Regions from separate parts of the Actinocatenispora sera genome, predicted to be linked through region 1. Evidence: predicted binding sites of a transcription regulator. Region 1 holds the regulator's gene; the other holds the start of a gene.

The links. The regulator HspR, encoded in region 1, represses chaperone genes until heat shock. The targets are predictions, from matches to a motif close to TTGAGTNNNNNNNACTCAA.
Region 2: lon (endopeptidase La) is a predicted target of HspR. The motif match lies at 3,070-3,088, and genes of this name have one in related genera.

The regions. Positions count from the first base shown of each region.
Region 1 is NZ_AP023354.1:1,016,817-1,023,515, reverse strand. It holds gene dnaK (molecular chaperone DnaK) at 1-862, shown strand, start outside; gene grpE (nucleotide exchange factor GrpE) at 892-1,662, shown strand; gene dnaJ (molecular chaperone DnaJ) at 1,703-2,860, shown strand; gene Asera_RS04750 (heat shock protein transcriptional repressor HspR) at 2,871-3,317, shown strand; gene Asera_RS04745 (antitoxin) at 3,547-3,747, shown strand; gene Asera_RS04740 (antitoxin) at 4,002-4,385, shown strand; partial or broken gene Asera_RS04735 (cation:proton antiporter) at 4,647-5,825, opposite strand; gene Asera_RS04730 (cation:proton antiporter regulatory subunit) at 5,829-6,329, opposite strand; gene Asera_RS04725 (Cmx/CmrA family chloramphenicol efflux MFS transporter) at 6,551-6,699, opposite strand, start outside.
Region 2 is NZ_AP023354.1:5,007,532-5,014,230, forward strand. It holds gene Asera_RS23765 (putative bifunctional diguanylate cyclase/phosphodiesterase) at 1-1,347, shown strand, start outside; gene Asera_RS23770 (2-hydroxyacid dehydrogenase) at 1,406-2,317, shown strand; gene trxA (thioredoxin) at 2,493-2,870, shown strand; gene lon (endopeptidase La) at 3,128-5,488, shown strand; gene Asera_RS23785 (hypothetical protein) at 5,596-6,030, opposite strand; gene Asera_RS23790 (family 20 glycosylhydrolase) at 6,240-6,699, shown strand, end outside.

The sequences.
Region 1 (6,699 bases):
GGTCGTCTCGGTCGGTGCCGCGCTGCAGGCCGGCGTGCTCAAGGGCGAGGTCAAGGACGTCCTGCTGGTCGACGTGACCCCGCTGTCGCTGGGCATCGAGACCAAGGGTGGCGTGTTCACCAAGCTGATCGAGCGCAACACCAAGATCCCGGTGAAGCGGTCCGAGGTGTTCACCACCGCCGACGACAACCAGCCGTCCGTGCTCATCCAGGTGTTCCAGGGCGAGCGCGAGATCGCCGCGTACAACAAGAAGCTCGGCACCTTCGAGCTGACCGGGCTGCCGCCGGCGCCGCGGGGCGTGCCGAAGATCGAGGTGTCCTTCGACATCGACGAGAACGGCATCGTCAACGTGTCCGCCAAGGACGAGGCGACCGGCAAGGCGCAGTCGATGACCATCTCCGGCGGCTCCTCGCTGCCGAAGGAGGACATCGAGCGGATGATGCGCGAGGCCCAGGACCACGCCGAGGAGGACAAGAAGCGGCGCGAGGAGGCGGAGACCCGCAACCTCGCCGAGGGCCTGCAGTTCCAGACCGAGAAGTTCCTCGCGGAGAACGGCGAGAAGATCCCGGCCGACAAGAAGTCCGAGATGGAGGAGGCGCTGGGCGAGCTGCGTGGCGCGCTCGGCGGCCAGGACATCGAGTCCATCAAGACGGCGCAGGAGAAGCTCGCGAAGGTCTCCCAGGAGGCCGGTGCCGCGATGTACGCGGCGTCCCAGGCCGCCGGTGAGGGTGCCTCGGCCGGTGCCGAGGGTGCCGCGGGTGCCGGCGCCACCGGCGACGCCGGTGCGCAGGCCGGTTCCGCCGCGGGCGGCAAGGACGACGTCGTCGACGCCGAGATCGTGGACGAGGACGACAAGAAGTGACGGAGCGAAAGCCAACCGACGCAGGAAAGGTGCCCCCGGCCACCGGGGGCACCGGCCCGCGCGAGGACGAGGAGCAGGAGGAGCGGATAGTCGTGCGCGACCGGCGCCGCATCGACCCGAACGGCACAGCGCCCCGCGGCGGTACGGACACGGCCGCCCCGGAGTCGGCCCCGGCCGACCAGCCAGCCGGGACGGCAGAGCCGAGCGAGGCCGGTACGCCGGAGACGACCGCCGCGCCCGATGCCGGTGAGGTGGAGAAGTTGAGTGCCGAGCTCGCCGAGCGCACCGCCGACCTGAAGCGGGTCGTCGCGGAGTACGCGAACTACCGGCGGCGGGTCGAGCGGGACCGCAACGTGGCCGCCGAGCAGGCGACCGGCGCGGTGCTCGCGTCGCTGCTGCCGGTGCTGGACGACCTCGACCGGGCCCGCGAGCACGGCGACCTGGTCGGCCCGTTCGGTGCGGTCGCCGACCAGCTGACGTCGGTGCTGACCAAGGCGGGCCTCACGCCGTACGGCGAGGCCGGCGATCCGTTCGACCCGATGCACCACGAGGCCGTGGCGCACTCGCTGTCGCCGGACGTCACCGAGCCGACCTGCGTGATGGTGATGCGCCGCGGCTACCGGCACGGCGAGCGGATGCTGCGGCCGGCCATGGTCGCGGTCGCCGACCCGGACCCGGACGCGAAGCCGGCCGAGTCGGCCACGCCGGCCGAGCCGGCCACCGAGCCGGCCGCCTCGGCCGACGCCGGTGAGCAGAAGAAGGGCACGGACGGGCCGAGCACGGACGGGTCGGAGAGCTGACCGGTTCGATGCGTGGACAGGTGGAAGGGGGGCTGCTGCGGTGAGCCAACAGGACTGGCTGGAGAAGGACTACTACAAGGTCCTCGGTGTGCCGAAGGATGCGCCGGCGAGCGACATCAAGAAGGCCTTCCGCAAGCTGGCTCGGGAGCTGCACCCCGACCACAACCCCGGTGACGACGCCGCCCGCGAGCGGTTCAAGGACGTCTCCGAGGCCTACTCCGTGCTCTCCGATGACAAGAAGCGCAAGGAGTACGACGAGACCAGGTCGCTGTTCGGCAGCGGCCTGGGCGGCCGGATGCCGGGCGGGGCGGCGGGCGGCGGCGGCATGCCGTTCGACCTGTCCGACCTGATCGGCAACGCGCAGAGCCGGGCCGGTGGCTTCACCGACCTGTTCGGTTCGCTGTTCGGCGGTGGGCGGCACAACGCGCCGCCGACCGACCGGGTCGGCCGGGACATCGAGGCGGAGGTGTCGGTCGGGTTCACCGACGCGGTGCTCGGCACGACGCTGCCGCTGTCGTTGCGGTCGCCGGGCGTCTGCGACCTGTGCCATGGCACCGGCGCCAAGCCGGGCACCTCGCCGCGCACCTGCCCGACCTGTCATGGCTCGGGGCTGACGTCCAGCAACCAGGGCGCGTTCAGCTTCTCCGAGCCGTGCAAGGACTGCTCCGGTACCGGCTCGGTGGTGGACGAGAAGTGCCCCGAGTGCCGCGGCACCGGCGGGGTCACGAAGACCCGCACGATGTCGGTCCGGCTGCCGGCCGGTGTGTCCGACGGGCAGCGGATCCGGGTGCGCGGCAAGGGCGAGCCGGGTGGCCGCGGCGGTCCGGCCGGCGATCTGTACGTGCTGGTGCACGTCACGCCGGACGACCTGTTCGGCCGCAGCGGCAAGAACATCACGCTGACCGTCCCGGTCACGTTCGCCGAGGCGGCGCTCGGTACGGACCTGCGAGTGCCCACAGTGGACGGTGTGGTCACCGTCCGGGTCCCGCCGGGTACGCCGAGCGGCCGGGTCCTGCGCGTCCGGGGCAAGGGTGTGCCGGCGAAGACCGGTGCCGGCGACCTGCTGGTGACGATCGACGTGTCGGTACCGCCGGAGCTGTCCGAGCGGGCCCGCAAGGCGCTGGCCGAGTTCGCCGCGGAGACGCCGGCCGCACCGCGCGACCGGATCGACGCCCGGGTCCACCGGCAGGAGCACTGAGGAGGTCGGCATGGCCACGGAGTTCTTCGTCAACATCGAGTCGACGTCGGATGCGAAGGTCATCGTCATCTCCGTCGCGGCTCGGATGGCCGGCATGCACCCGCAGACGCTCCGGCAGTACGACCGGCTCGGGTTGGTGCAGCCGGGCCGCACCGCGGGCGGCGGCCGACGCTACAGCGCGCGGGACGTGGCTCTGCTGCGCGAGATCCAGCGACTGTCCCAGGAGGAGGGGGTCAACCTCGCCGGGATCAAGCGGATCATCGAGCTGGAGCAGGCCACCCGGTTGATGCAGTCCCGGGTCGCCGAGCTGGAGGAGCAGCTGCTGGAGGCGCGCCGTCAGCTGGCCGAGCTGCACGCCATGACCCCGTCGTACGGGCGGGATCTGGTGCCGACCCAGGAGACGGCGCTGGTCGTCTGGCGCCCGCGCAACTCCCAGCAGCGGCGCCGCGACCGCTGATCGAAAACACCCGAAAGCACCGGCACACGGCCGGGGGACGACACGTCCCCCGGCCGTGTCCGTGTGTGTGGGCGGGAGTGTCGCACGTCCGAGTGGTCGGTATCGGGGAAACGTCGAAGAACGGGGTCAGCCCGGTGCTGCTGGGTAGCGTCGGTGACCGGAGCCGCCTTCGTGGTGGTGGCGGCGGCCGGCCGGTCGCCGCGGATCGCAACGAGAGGGACAACGGGTCATGGGGATGAAGGACAAGTTCGACGACATGAAGGACAAGGCCAAGGACATGCTCGGCGACCACCCGGATCAGGCCGAGCAGGGCATGGACAAGGCCCGTGACATGGCGAGCGAGAAGACCGGCGGGAAGTACGACGACAAGCTGGACAGCGCCGCCGAAAAGGGCAAGGACTACATGGGCAACAGGGGCGACGACCACTGACGCCCTTCCGGGTCGAGAACGTCGGTCCTGGCCGCACCCATCGGTGCGGCCAGGACCTTTTTCGTCCGGCGGGTGGCCCGGGCCCTGGTGGCCGGCAACCCCGGCTCCCGGTGGCCGGCGCCCGCCACTGGTGGCCGGCAACCCAGGCTTTGCCGGCCGGCAACCCTGGGATTCCCCGGGTTTCGGCCGCCCGGGCTGGGCGGGCCGATACCGGCGGGGCACCATGGAGTCCGACCGGTGAAGGGGGAAGGCCAGTGAGTTTGTGGGACAAGTTCGACGAGTTCGCCGATCGGGCCACCGAGCTGGCTGACAAGGCCACCGACCGGGCCCGCGGGCTCGCGGCCGAGCACAACGACAAGATCGACGCGAAGCTGGACCGGGCGGCCGGCTTCATCGACGAGAAGACCGGCGGGAAGTACTCCGACAAGATCGGCACCGGTGTCGTCCGGGCCAAGGACAGCCTGGACCGGTTCGCCGAGCAGCAGCCCGCGCGTCCAGGGCAGGGCGAGACCGGCCAGGGTGCTGCCGGCCAGGGCCAGACCGGGCACGGCGAGGCCGGGCACGGCGCCTCCGGCGACGCGTCCGGGCAGGGCGCGTCCGGGCCGGGCGCCGCCGGCGACGCGGCCGGTCAGGGCTGAGCGGCTCCCGGCCGGGCCGGGACGGACGCAGACCGCGCCGCGGTGGTGTCAGTGCACGTCGTCGCGCTCGGCGGTGGCCTCGTCGAGTTCGGTCGCCTCGACCACCGCCGGCTCGTCCGGTGGGGCCTGGCCCGGTGGTCCGGCTCCGGCCCGCCCGTTCGCGGCGTGATGCGGCTCGGGGGTGTCCGGCACTGTCCGCGGTTCGGGCAGCATGGCGGCCTGCTCCTCCGGTCCGATCAGATCGTCGACGTCGATCGGCGCGCCGGCCGGGAGCGGCGTGGCGACCACCTTGACCCGCCGGCGCGGCCGGCCGATGTCGGTGAGCCGGGCCAGCAACGGCCCGACCACCACGGTGATCATCACGTACGCGGTGGCCAGCGGCCCGATCTGTTTCTCGATCCCGGCCGCCACCGCCAGCCCGGCGATGACGATCGAGAACTCTCCCCGTGGCGTCAGCGCGAGCCCGGCCCGCCAACGCCCGCGGGGTGCGATGCCGGCGCGTTTCGCGGCGAGGTAGCCGGTCGCCACCTTCGTACCCATCGTCACCACGGCCAACCCGACCGCTGGCAGCAGCACCGACGGGATCGACCGCGGGTCGGTGTGCAGGCCGAAGAAGACGAAGAACACCGCGGCGAACAGGTCACGCAGCGGGCTGAGCAGCTGGCTGGCGTGCTCGGCGACCTCGCCGGACAGTGCGATGCCGACCAGGAAGGCGCCGACCGCGGACGACACCTTCAGGCCCTGTGCCACGCCCGCGACGAGCAGCGTCAGGCCGAGCACGCCGAGCAGGAAGGACTCGGCGTTCTTGGCCGAGACGAGCGCCGAGATGAAGCCGCCGTACCGGATGGCGACGACGAGTACGGCGGTGATGGTGAGGACGGCGATGCCCAACGTCAGGCCGCCCATCAGCAGGCCCGATCCGGCCAGCACCGCGGTCAGGATCGGCAGGTAGAGCGCCATCGCCAGGTCCTCGGTGACCAGCACCGACAGCACCGTCGGCGTCTCCCGGTTGCCGAGCCGGCCGAGATCGGTGAGTACCTTCGCGATCACGCCGGACGAGGAGACCCAGGTGATGCCGGCGAGGACCACGGCGGCGACCGGACCCCAACCGAGGATCAGCGCGAGCGCGGCACCCGGTACCGCGTTGAACACCGCGTCGATCAGGCCGGACGGCGCGTGCCGCTTCAGGTTGCCGACCAGCTCCTCCGGCGAGTACTCGAGGCCGAGCATCACCAGCAGCAGGACGACACCGATCTCCGAGCCGGCCTCGGTGAACTCCTGGCTGGCGGACAGCGGCAGCAGCCCACCGTGGCCGAAGGCCAGCCCGGCGAGCAGGTACAGCGGGATCGGGGTGAGGCCGATGCGACGGGCGACGCGGCCGAGCAGGGCGAGGCCGAACAGCAGCGCGCCGATTTCGGTGAGGAGTGCCGCAGTGTCCACCGGCTACCCCGTCTGCCCGTGCGCGATGATGTCGGCCACCCCGTCGACGCCCTCCCGGGTACCGACGACGACCATCAGGTCGCCGCCGGCCAGCCGGAAGTCCGGCGTGGGCGAGGCGAGCGCCTCGCCGTGTCGCAGTACGGCGACGATCGAGGCGCCGGTACGCGTGCGGGCCTGGGTGTCGCCCATCGGCCGGCCGGCGAACGGCGAGCCGGCCCGCACCGGGATCTGCTCGATCACCAGTGTGCCGGCGACCTGGTCGTGCAGCCCGGCGAGCTGGCTGAGCACCCGGGATGCGTCCAGGATCACCGCGAGCGCATCGGCCTCGTCGTCGGTCAGCGGCACGGTGTCGCTGCTTTCGTCGGGATCCTCCGGGTCGTACACGATCAGGTCGCGCTGGCCCGATCGGTGGGTGATGACCCCGATCCGACGACCGGACGTGGTGGCTAGGTCGTGCCGTACGCCGATGCCTGGTAGCACGGCCTTCTCGACCCGTACCCGCACGGTGTTCACCGCCTTGTGTTCCTCTGACTTTGCCGGAGTGGCAACCCTACAAGGTCAGGGTGAGTGCCTCGTTCGTGCTCGATCTTCCCGATCGCAACGGCGGCGAGCCGTTCTCCCGTCGGCGGGGTGCCGGTCCGGTGCGCCGACCATGCCGGGGGCGACGAGCCCCGTGCCGTCCGGCATGCGGACGGCACGGGGTGATCGACCGGGCGAGCGGGTCGTCAGGCGGCCATGTCGGCGAGCTCGGTTGTCGGTACGTCGGTCCGCACCGGCTCGGTGGGCCGGGACCGCCGGTCCGCCACGCCGGACAGTACGGCCAGCGCCAGCGCGCCGACCGCGACCGCGGCACCGACCCAGGCGGTCGAGGCGT
Region 2 (6,699 bases), 4.0 Mb from region 1:
GAGGACAACACCCGCCGCCACCACCTGGCCGACACGCTGTCCTGGCAGGCCACCCACGACACGCTGACCGGCCTGGCCAACCGCACCCTGTTCACCGAACGGCTGCAGCGGCTGTTCGCCCGGGGTACCGGTCGGCTCGGGCTCTGCTTCCTCGACCTGGACGGCTTCAAGATCATCAACGACAGCCTCGGCCACCATGTCGGGGACGAGCTGCTGCGGCACGTGGCCGACCGGATCGCCGCCGCGGCCGGGTCGGACAGCCTGGTCGCCCGGCTCGGCGGGGACGAGTTCATGGTGCTGCGGGCCGATTCGGCCGGCGAGGCGGAGCTGGTCGCGCTGGCCGACCGGATTCTCGCGGCGCTGGACGAACCGATCACCGTGGCCGGCCACGAGCTGTCGGTGTCCGCCAGCATCGGCGTGATCGAACGCGCCACCCTCGGTACCGACGCCGCCGAGCTGATGCGCGCCGCCGACATCACGCTGTACTGGGCGAAGGCGGCCGGGAAGGGCTGCTGGGCGACGTTCGACCCGGAGCGCGACGCGCAGCAGGCGGCCCGGCAGCTGCTCGCCGAGGCGCTGCCCGGCGCGCTGCGCGAGGAGCAGTTCACCCTGTCCTACCAGCCGGTCGTGGACCTCGCCGACCACCGGGTGACCGAGCTCGAGGCGCTGGTGCGCTGGCGTCACCCGCGGCTCGGAGAGCTCGGCCCGGAGGCGTTTCTGGGCATCGCCGAGGAGACCGGGCTGGTCGTGCCGCTCGGCCGGTGGGTCCTGCAGGCCGCCTGCGCGCAGGCCCGTCGCTGGATCGACCGGTACGGCTGGGCGCCGGTGGTGTCGGTCAACCTCACCGTGCGCCAGGTGTGCGCGGCCGACCTGGTCGACGACGTCCGGCAGGCGCTGGCCGCGGCCGACCTGCCCGCCGAGGCGCTGCAGCTGGAGGTGACCGAGCGCGCGCTGATCGGCGCGGAGCCGGTCGCGGCGCTGCGCACCCTGTACGAGTCGGGGGTGCGGATCGTCATCGACGACTTCGGCACCGGCTACTCCAACCTGGTGTACCTGCGGCAGGCACCGGTGCACGGCATCAAGCTGGCCCGGTCGTTCACCGAGAGCTTCAACTCGCCCAGCCATCCGGACCGGGCCGACGTGGCGATCGTGCGGGCGCTGGTGTCGCTCGCGCACACGCTGAACCTGACGGTGACCGCCGGCGGGGTCGAGACCGCCCGGCAGGAGTCCCGGCTGCGCGCGCTGGGCTGCGAGTGGGGCCAGGGCTTCCGGTACGGGCGGCCCGCCGTCGCGGCGCACATCGACCACGTGCTCGCCGCCGGCCGCACCGTGGCACCACACGGCTGACGCGCGCGGGTGCCGGGCGACGGCGCTGCCGGCCGGCCGACCTTCTATGATCGGCAGAATGGCGGAGCACGTACTGGTCCCGTGGCAGATCACCGACGGCGACGGGGGCTGGCCGACCACCCTGCGCGTCGACGTGTGGGACGGGCAGGGCACGCCGCCGGACGTCTCCGACATCTCCTTCTACGTCCTGCCGTACGCGGTGCCCAGCGCCCGCGGCCTGATCACCGCGATGCCCCGGCTGCGGGTGGTGCAGGCGCTGACCGCCGGGTACGAGCAGATCATCCCGCTGCTGCGGCCCGGCGTGACGCTGTGCAACGGGCGGGGGCTGCACGACGCCAGTACCGCCGAGCACGCGCTCGGGCTGATCCTCGCCGCCCAGCGCGACCTGCCGAGGTGGGTGGACGACCAGCGCGAGCACCGCTGGGAACCGCACTACACCCGGTCGCTGGCCGACAGCCGGGTGCTGATCCTCGGCTACGGCTCGATCGGTACCGCGCTGGAGCGCCGCCTGCTGGCCTGCGAGGCGAGCGTGGTCCGGGTGGCGCGGTCGGCCCGGCCGGAGGCGCGGGTGCACGGGGTGAGCGAGCTGCCGGCGCTGCTGCCGCACGTCGACATCGTGGTACTGGTCCTGCCGGACAACGAGTCGACCGAGCGGCTGTTCGACGCCACCGCGATGGCCGCGCTGCCGGACGGCGCGCTGGTGGTCAACGTGGGCAGGGGGCGCACCCTGGACACCGACGCGCTCGCGGCCGAGACCGGGCGGGGCCGACTGCGGGCGGCGCTGGATGTCACCGATCCGGAGCCGCTGCCGGCCGAGAATCCGCTGTGGTCGCATCCGGGTGTGCTGATCACACCGCACGTGGCCGGCGGCTCGGCGACCTTCTACCCGCGGGCGCGCCGGCTGGTCGGCGACCAGTTGCACCGGTTCGTCACCGGTGCCCCGTTGCGCAACGTCGTCCGCGAGGGCTGACCTCCGGGTACGGCGTGCACCGCCGGCCGCCGGCGCCGGAGCCGGCGGGCGTCACGGTCCGCGACGCCTGGCGCCCGGTTCGCGCTACGGTGGACCGACGGCCGCCCGCGCGGGAATGCGCGGGGGCAGGCCACCGTTGTTACCCCCGAGGGGTATCGATCCGGAAGGGGAAACCGTGCCGACCGTCGAGTTGACCAAGGACAACTTCAACAGCACGTTGGAGAGCAACGACACCGTGCTGATCGATTTCTGGGCCAGCTGGTGCGGCCCGTGCAAGATGTTCGCACCGGTGTACGAGAAGGCCGCGGAGAGCAACCCGGACCTGGTGTTCGGCAAGGTCGACACCGAGGCACAGCAGGAGCTAGCGGCCGCGTTCGACATCCGTTCGATCCCGACGCTGATGATCGTTCGGGACAAGATCGTGGTGTTCTCGCAGCCCGGCGCGCTGCCCGAGTCGGCGCTGACCGACGTCATCGACCAGGCCCGCAAGCTGGACATGGACGAGGTCCGGGCCAGCGTCGCGGACCAGCAGGCCAGCGAGACGCAGGCCTGACCTCGAGCCGGCCGACCGCCGGCCACCGCAGCCACCCTCGACGGCGCGGACCCGACTGATCGGGTCCGCGCCGTCGTCGTCTGCACCGCGACGCGCCGAACCCGCACCGGACCGGGGCGAACCGGCTACGAGTTCCGGTTCTGGGCGCCCGGAATGTTCCCCGGCGCACTTGTTCGCTGACGGTGAAACCACCCGGGGAATGAGTCGGGTCGGCTCAAGGTTGACCCGGTCGAGTACGAGGAATGGAGCCCCAACACATGGCTGACCAGACTGCTGACCGCAAGGCCGATTACGAGCTGCCCGTACTGCCGCTGTCCGACACCGTGGTCCTGCCCGGCATGGTCGTCCCGGTCACGCTGGACTCGGAGCGCCAGGCCGCGGTCGACGCCGCCCGGACGGCGACGAAGGCACCCGCCACCCCGGGTCTGCTGCTCGTCCCCCGCATCGACGGGCACTACGCCCCCATCGGCGTCGTCGCCCAGATCGTCAAGGTCGGCCGGCTGCCCGGTGGCGAACCCGCCGTAGTCGTCCGGGCGATGAGCCGGGCCCGCATCGGTACCGGCGTCAACGGCCCCGGCGCCGCGCTCTGGGTGCAGGCCGACAAGATCACCGACCCCGCGCCGAGCGCCCGCACCACCGAGCTCGCCACCGAGTACAAGTCGGTGCTGACCTCGATCCTGCAGCAGCGGGGCGCGTGGGAGGTCATCGACCGGATCGGCGCGATGAGCGACGCCGGTGAGCTCGCCGACACCGCCGGCTACACCAGCTGGCTGGACACCGAGCAGAAGCTCGACCTGCTGTCCACGGTGGACCCAGCCGACCGGCTGGAGAAGCTGCTGGAGTGGGCGAGGACCCACCTGGCCGAGTCCGAGGTCGCTGAGAAGATCCGCGACGACGTGCAGCAGAACATGGACAAGACGCAGCGGGAGTTCCTGCTGCGCCAGCAGCTCGCGGCGATCCGCAAGGAGCTGGGCGAGAACGAGCCGGACGGCGCGGACGACTACCGGTCCCGGGTCGAGGCGGCCGAGCTGCCGGAGAAGGTGCGCACCGCCGCGCTGCGCGAGGTGGGCAAGCTGGAGCGCGCCTCCGACCAGTCGCCGGAGGCCGGCTGGATCCGTACCTGGCTGGACACGGTGCTGGAGCTGCCGTGGACGACCCGCACCACCGACTCGACCGACGTACCGGCGGCGCGCGAGGTGCTCGACACCGACCACGCCGGGCTCGACGACGTCAAGGACCGCATCGTGGAGTACCTGGCGGTACGGTCGCGGCGGGCGCAGCGCGGCCTGTCGGTCGTCGGCGGTCGCGGTTCCGGCGCGGTACTCGCGCTGGTCGGACCGCCCGGGGTCGGCAAGACGTCGCTGGGCGAGTCGGTCGCGCGGGCGCTCGGGCGCAAGTTCGTCCGGGTGGCGCTCGGCGGTGTCCGGGACGAGGCGGAGATCCGCGGCCACCGGCGCACCTACGTCGGCGCGCTGCCGGGCCGCATCGTCCGGGCGATCTCCGAGGCCGGTTCGATGAACCCGGTGGTACTGCTGGACGAGGTCGACAAGGTCGGCGCGGACTACCGCGGTGACCCGGCCGCGGCGCTGCTGGAGGTGCTGGACCCGGCGCAGAACCACACGTTCACCGACCACTACCTGGAGGTCGAGCTGGACCTGTCGGACGTGCTGTTCCTGGCCACCGCCAACGTCGCCGACACCATCCCGCCGGCGCTGCTGGACCGGATGGAGCTGATCCGGCTGGACGGCTACACCGAGGACGAGAAGGTCACGATCGCGCGCGACCACCTGCTGCCCCGGCAGCTGGAGCGGGCCGCGCTGTCCGCCGACGAGGTGGCGCTGACCGACGACGCGCTGCGCCGCATCGCCGGCGAGTACACCCGGGAGCCCGGGGTGCGGCAGCTCGACCAGCTGCTCGCCCGCGCGCTGCGCAAGGTGGCCACCAAGCTCGCGACCGAGGCCGCCGAGCCGCCGCTGACGATCGGCGACGAGGACCTGCGCGAGTTCCTCGGCCGGCCCCGGTTCACGCCGGAGGCCGCGGACCGCACCGCGGCACCGGGCGTGGCCACCGGCCTCGCGGTCACCGGCGCGGGCGGCGAAGTGCTGTTCATCGAGGCGGCGCTGCTGTCCGGAGAGCCGGGCCTGACGCTGACCGGCCAGCTCGGCGACGTGATGAAGGAGTCGACCCAGATCGCCCTGTCGTACCTGCGGGCCAACGCCGACACGCTGGGCGTGCCGACCGGGCCGCTGGCCGACCACCGCGTGCACGTGCACGTACCGGCCGGCGCGGTGCCCAAGGACGGCCCGTCCGCCGGGGTCACGATGACCACCGCGCTCGCGTCGCTGCTGTCCGGACGGCCGGTCCGGTCGGAGGTCGGGATGACCGGCGAGGTGTCGCTGACCGGCCGGGTGCTGCCGATCGGCGGGGCCAAGCAGAAGCTGCTGGCCGCGCACCGGGCTGGGCTGACCGAGGTGATCCTGCCCCGGCGCAACGAGCCCGACCTGGACGACGTGCCGGCGGCGGTGCGCGACGCGCTGCGGATCCACCTGGTCGACACGGTCGACGAGGTGTTGAAGCTGGCGCTGTCGGAGCCGGTCGCGGCGCAGGCCGCCGCCTGACCCCGGGACGACCGGCGGGCGCCGATCCAGCACGGATCGGCGCCCGCCGTCGTCTCTGCCACCCGGAGCCCGGCACCCGCCGCGAGAGCGTGGTGGGCCGCGCCGGGTCAGCGGTTGCGGTGCCGGCGGTCGGCGACGGCCTCGACCAGGAACCCGACCGCCATCCCGAGCAGCCAGAAGTCCTTCGCCAGCGGTACGCCCTGCTCGGTGGGCACCGGGCTGCCCGGTTTGTGCACCCCGGGCGTCCGCAGGTACATGCCGACCAGGCCGGCGGAGAACCCGGCGAGGCCGAGCCCGGCCACCGCGGTCGGCACCACCGGGTTGAGCAGCGCGATGCCCAGCGCGATCTCCGCCTTGGACAGCAGCTTGACGAACCGCTGCGGCTCGATGCCCTTCAGGAACGGGTAGGCGCCGGCGGCCGTGCCGTGGACCGACGCGGCGGTCTGCTCGTCGGCGTTGCGTTTGCTCAGGCCGGAGTTGAGCAGGAAGCCGCCGGCGGCCATCCGGGCCGGCAGGTGCGCGAGCTTGACCGGAAGTCCCATCTGCCTTTCGTACCACCGCGGCCCGGTCGCGGACGGCCAAACGGCGTATCGCCCGACCGGGTTCCCACCGTCCACAGCGGACCGGCAAGCCCGAACGGACCAATCACGCACACCGGTTGACAGCGAACCATGTACTGCGCGAACATGCTGCAAAATCCGCATCACGGCGCAGCTGTGCGCACCAGATGCGAATGGCGACGGGAGGCCGCATGTCCCGCTGGTCCGCTCTCGGTGCCGTCGCTGCGGCGACGGTACTGCTCACCCCGCTGTTGCCGGCACTCGCCGCACCGGCGGCCGGCAGTCCCGCCGAACCGGCCGGCGCCGGCGGTACCACCACCGGGAACGCCGCTCCGGTCACCGTGCCGGCGCTGCGGTCCTGGCGCGGCGGCAGCGGGCGGTGGCGCTGGACCGACCGCAGCCGGATCGTGCTCGCGCCGGGTACCGCACCGCGGCTGCGCGACACCGCGACCACGCTGGCCGGCGAACTCGCCGAGGCGACCGGGCACCGTCCGGTCGTGGTCGGCGGGCCGGCCCGCACCGGCGACGTGGTACTCGCGCTGACGGGCGCGGACGCCACCGTCGGCGACCAGGGGTACCGGATGACGGTCGGCTCGGCGCTGCGGATCGCGGCGCCGAGCGTCACCGGCGACTTCTACGGCACCCGTACCG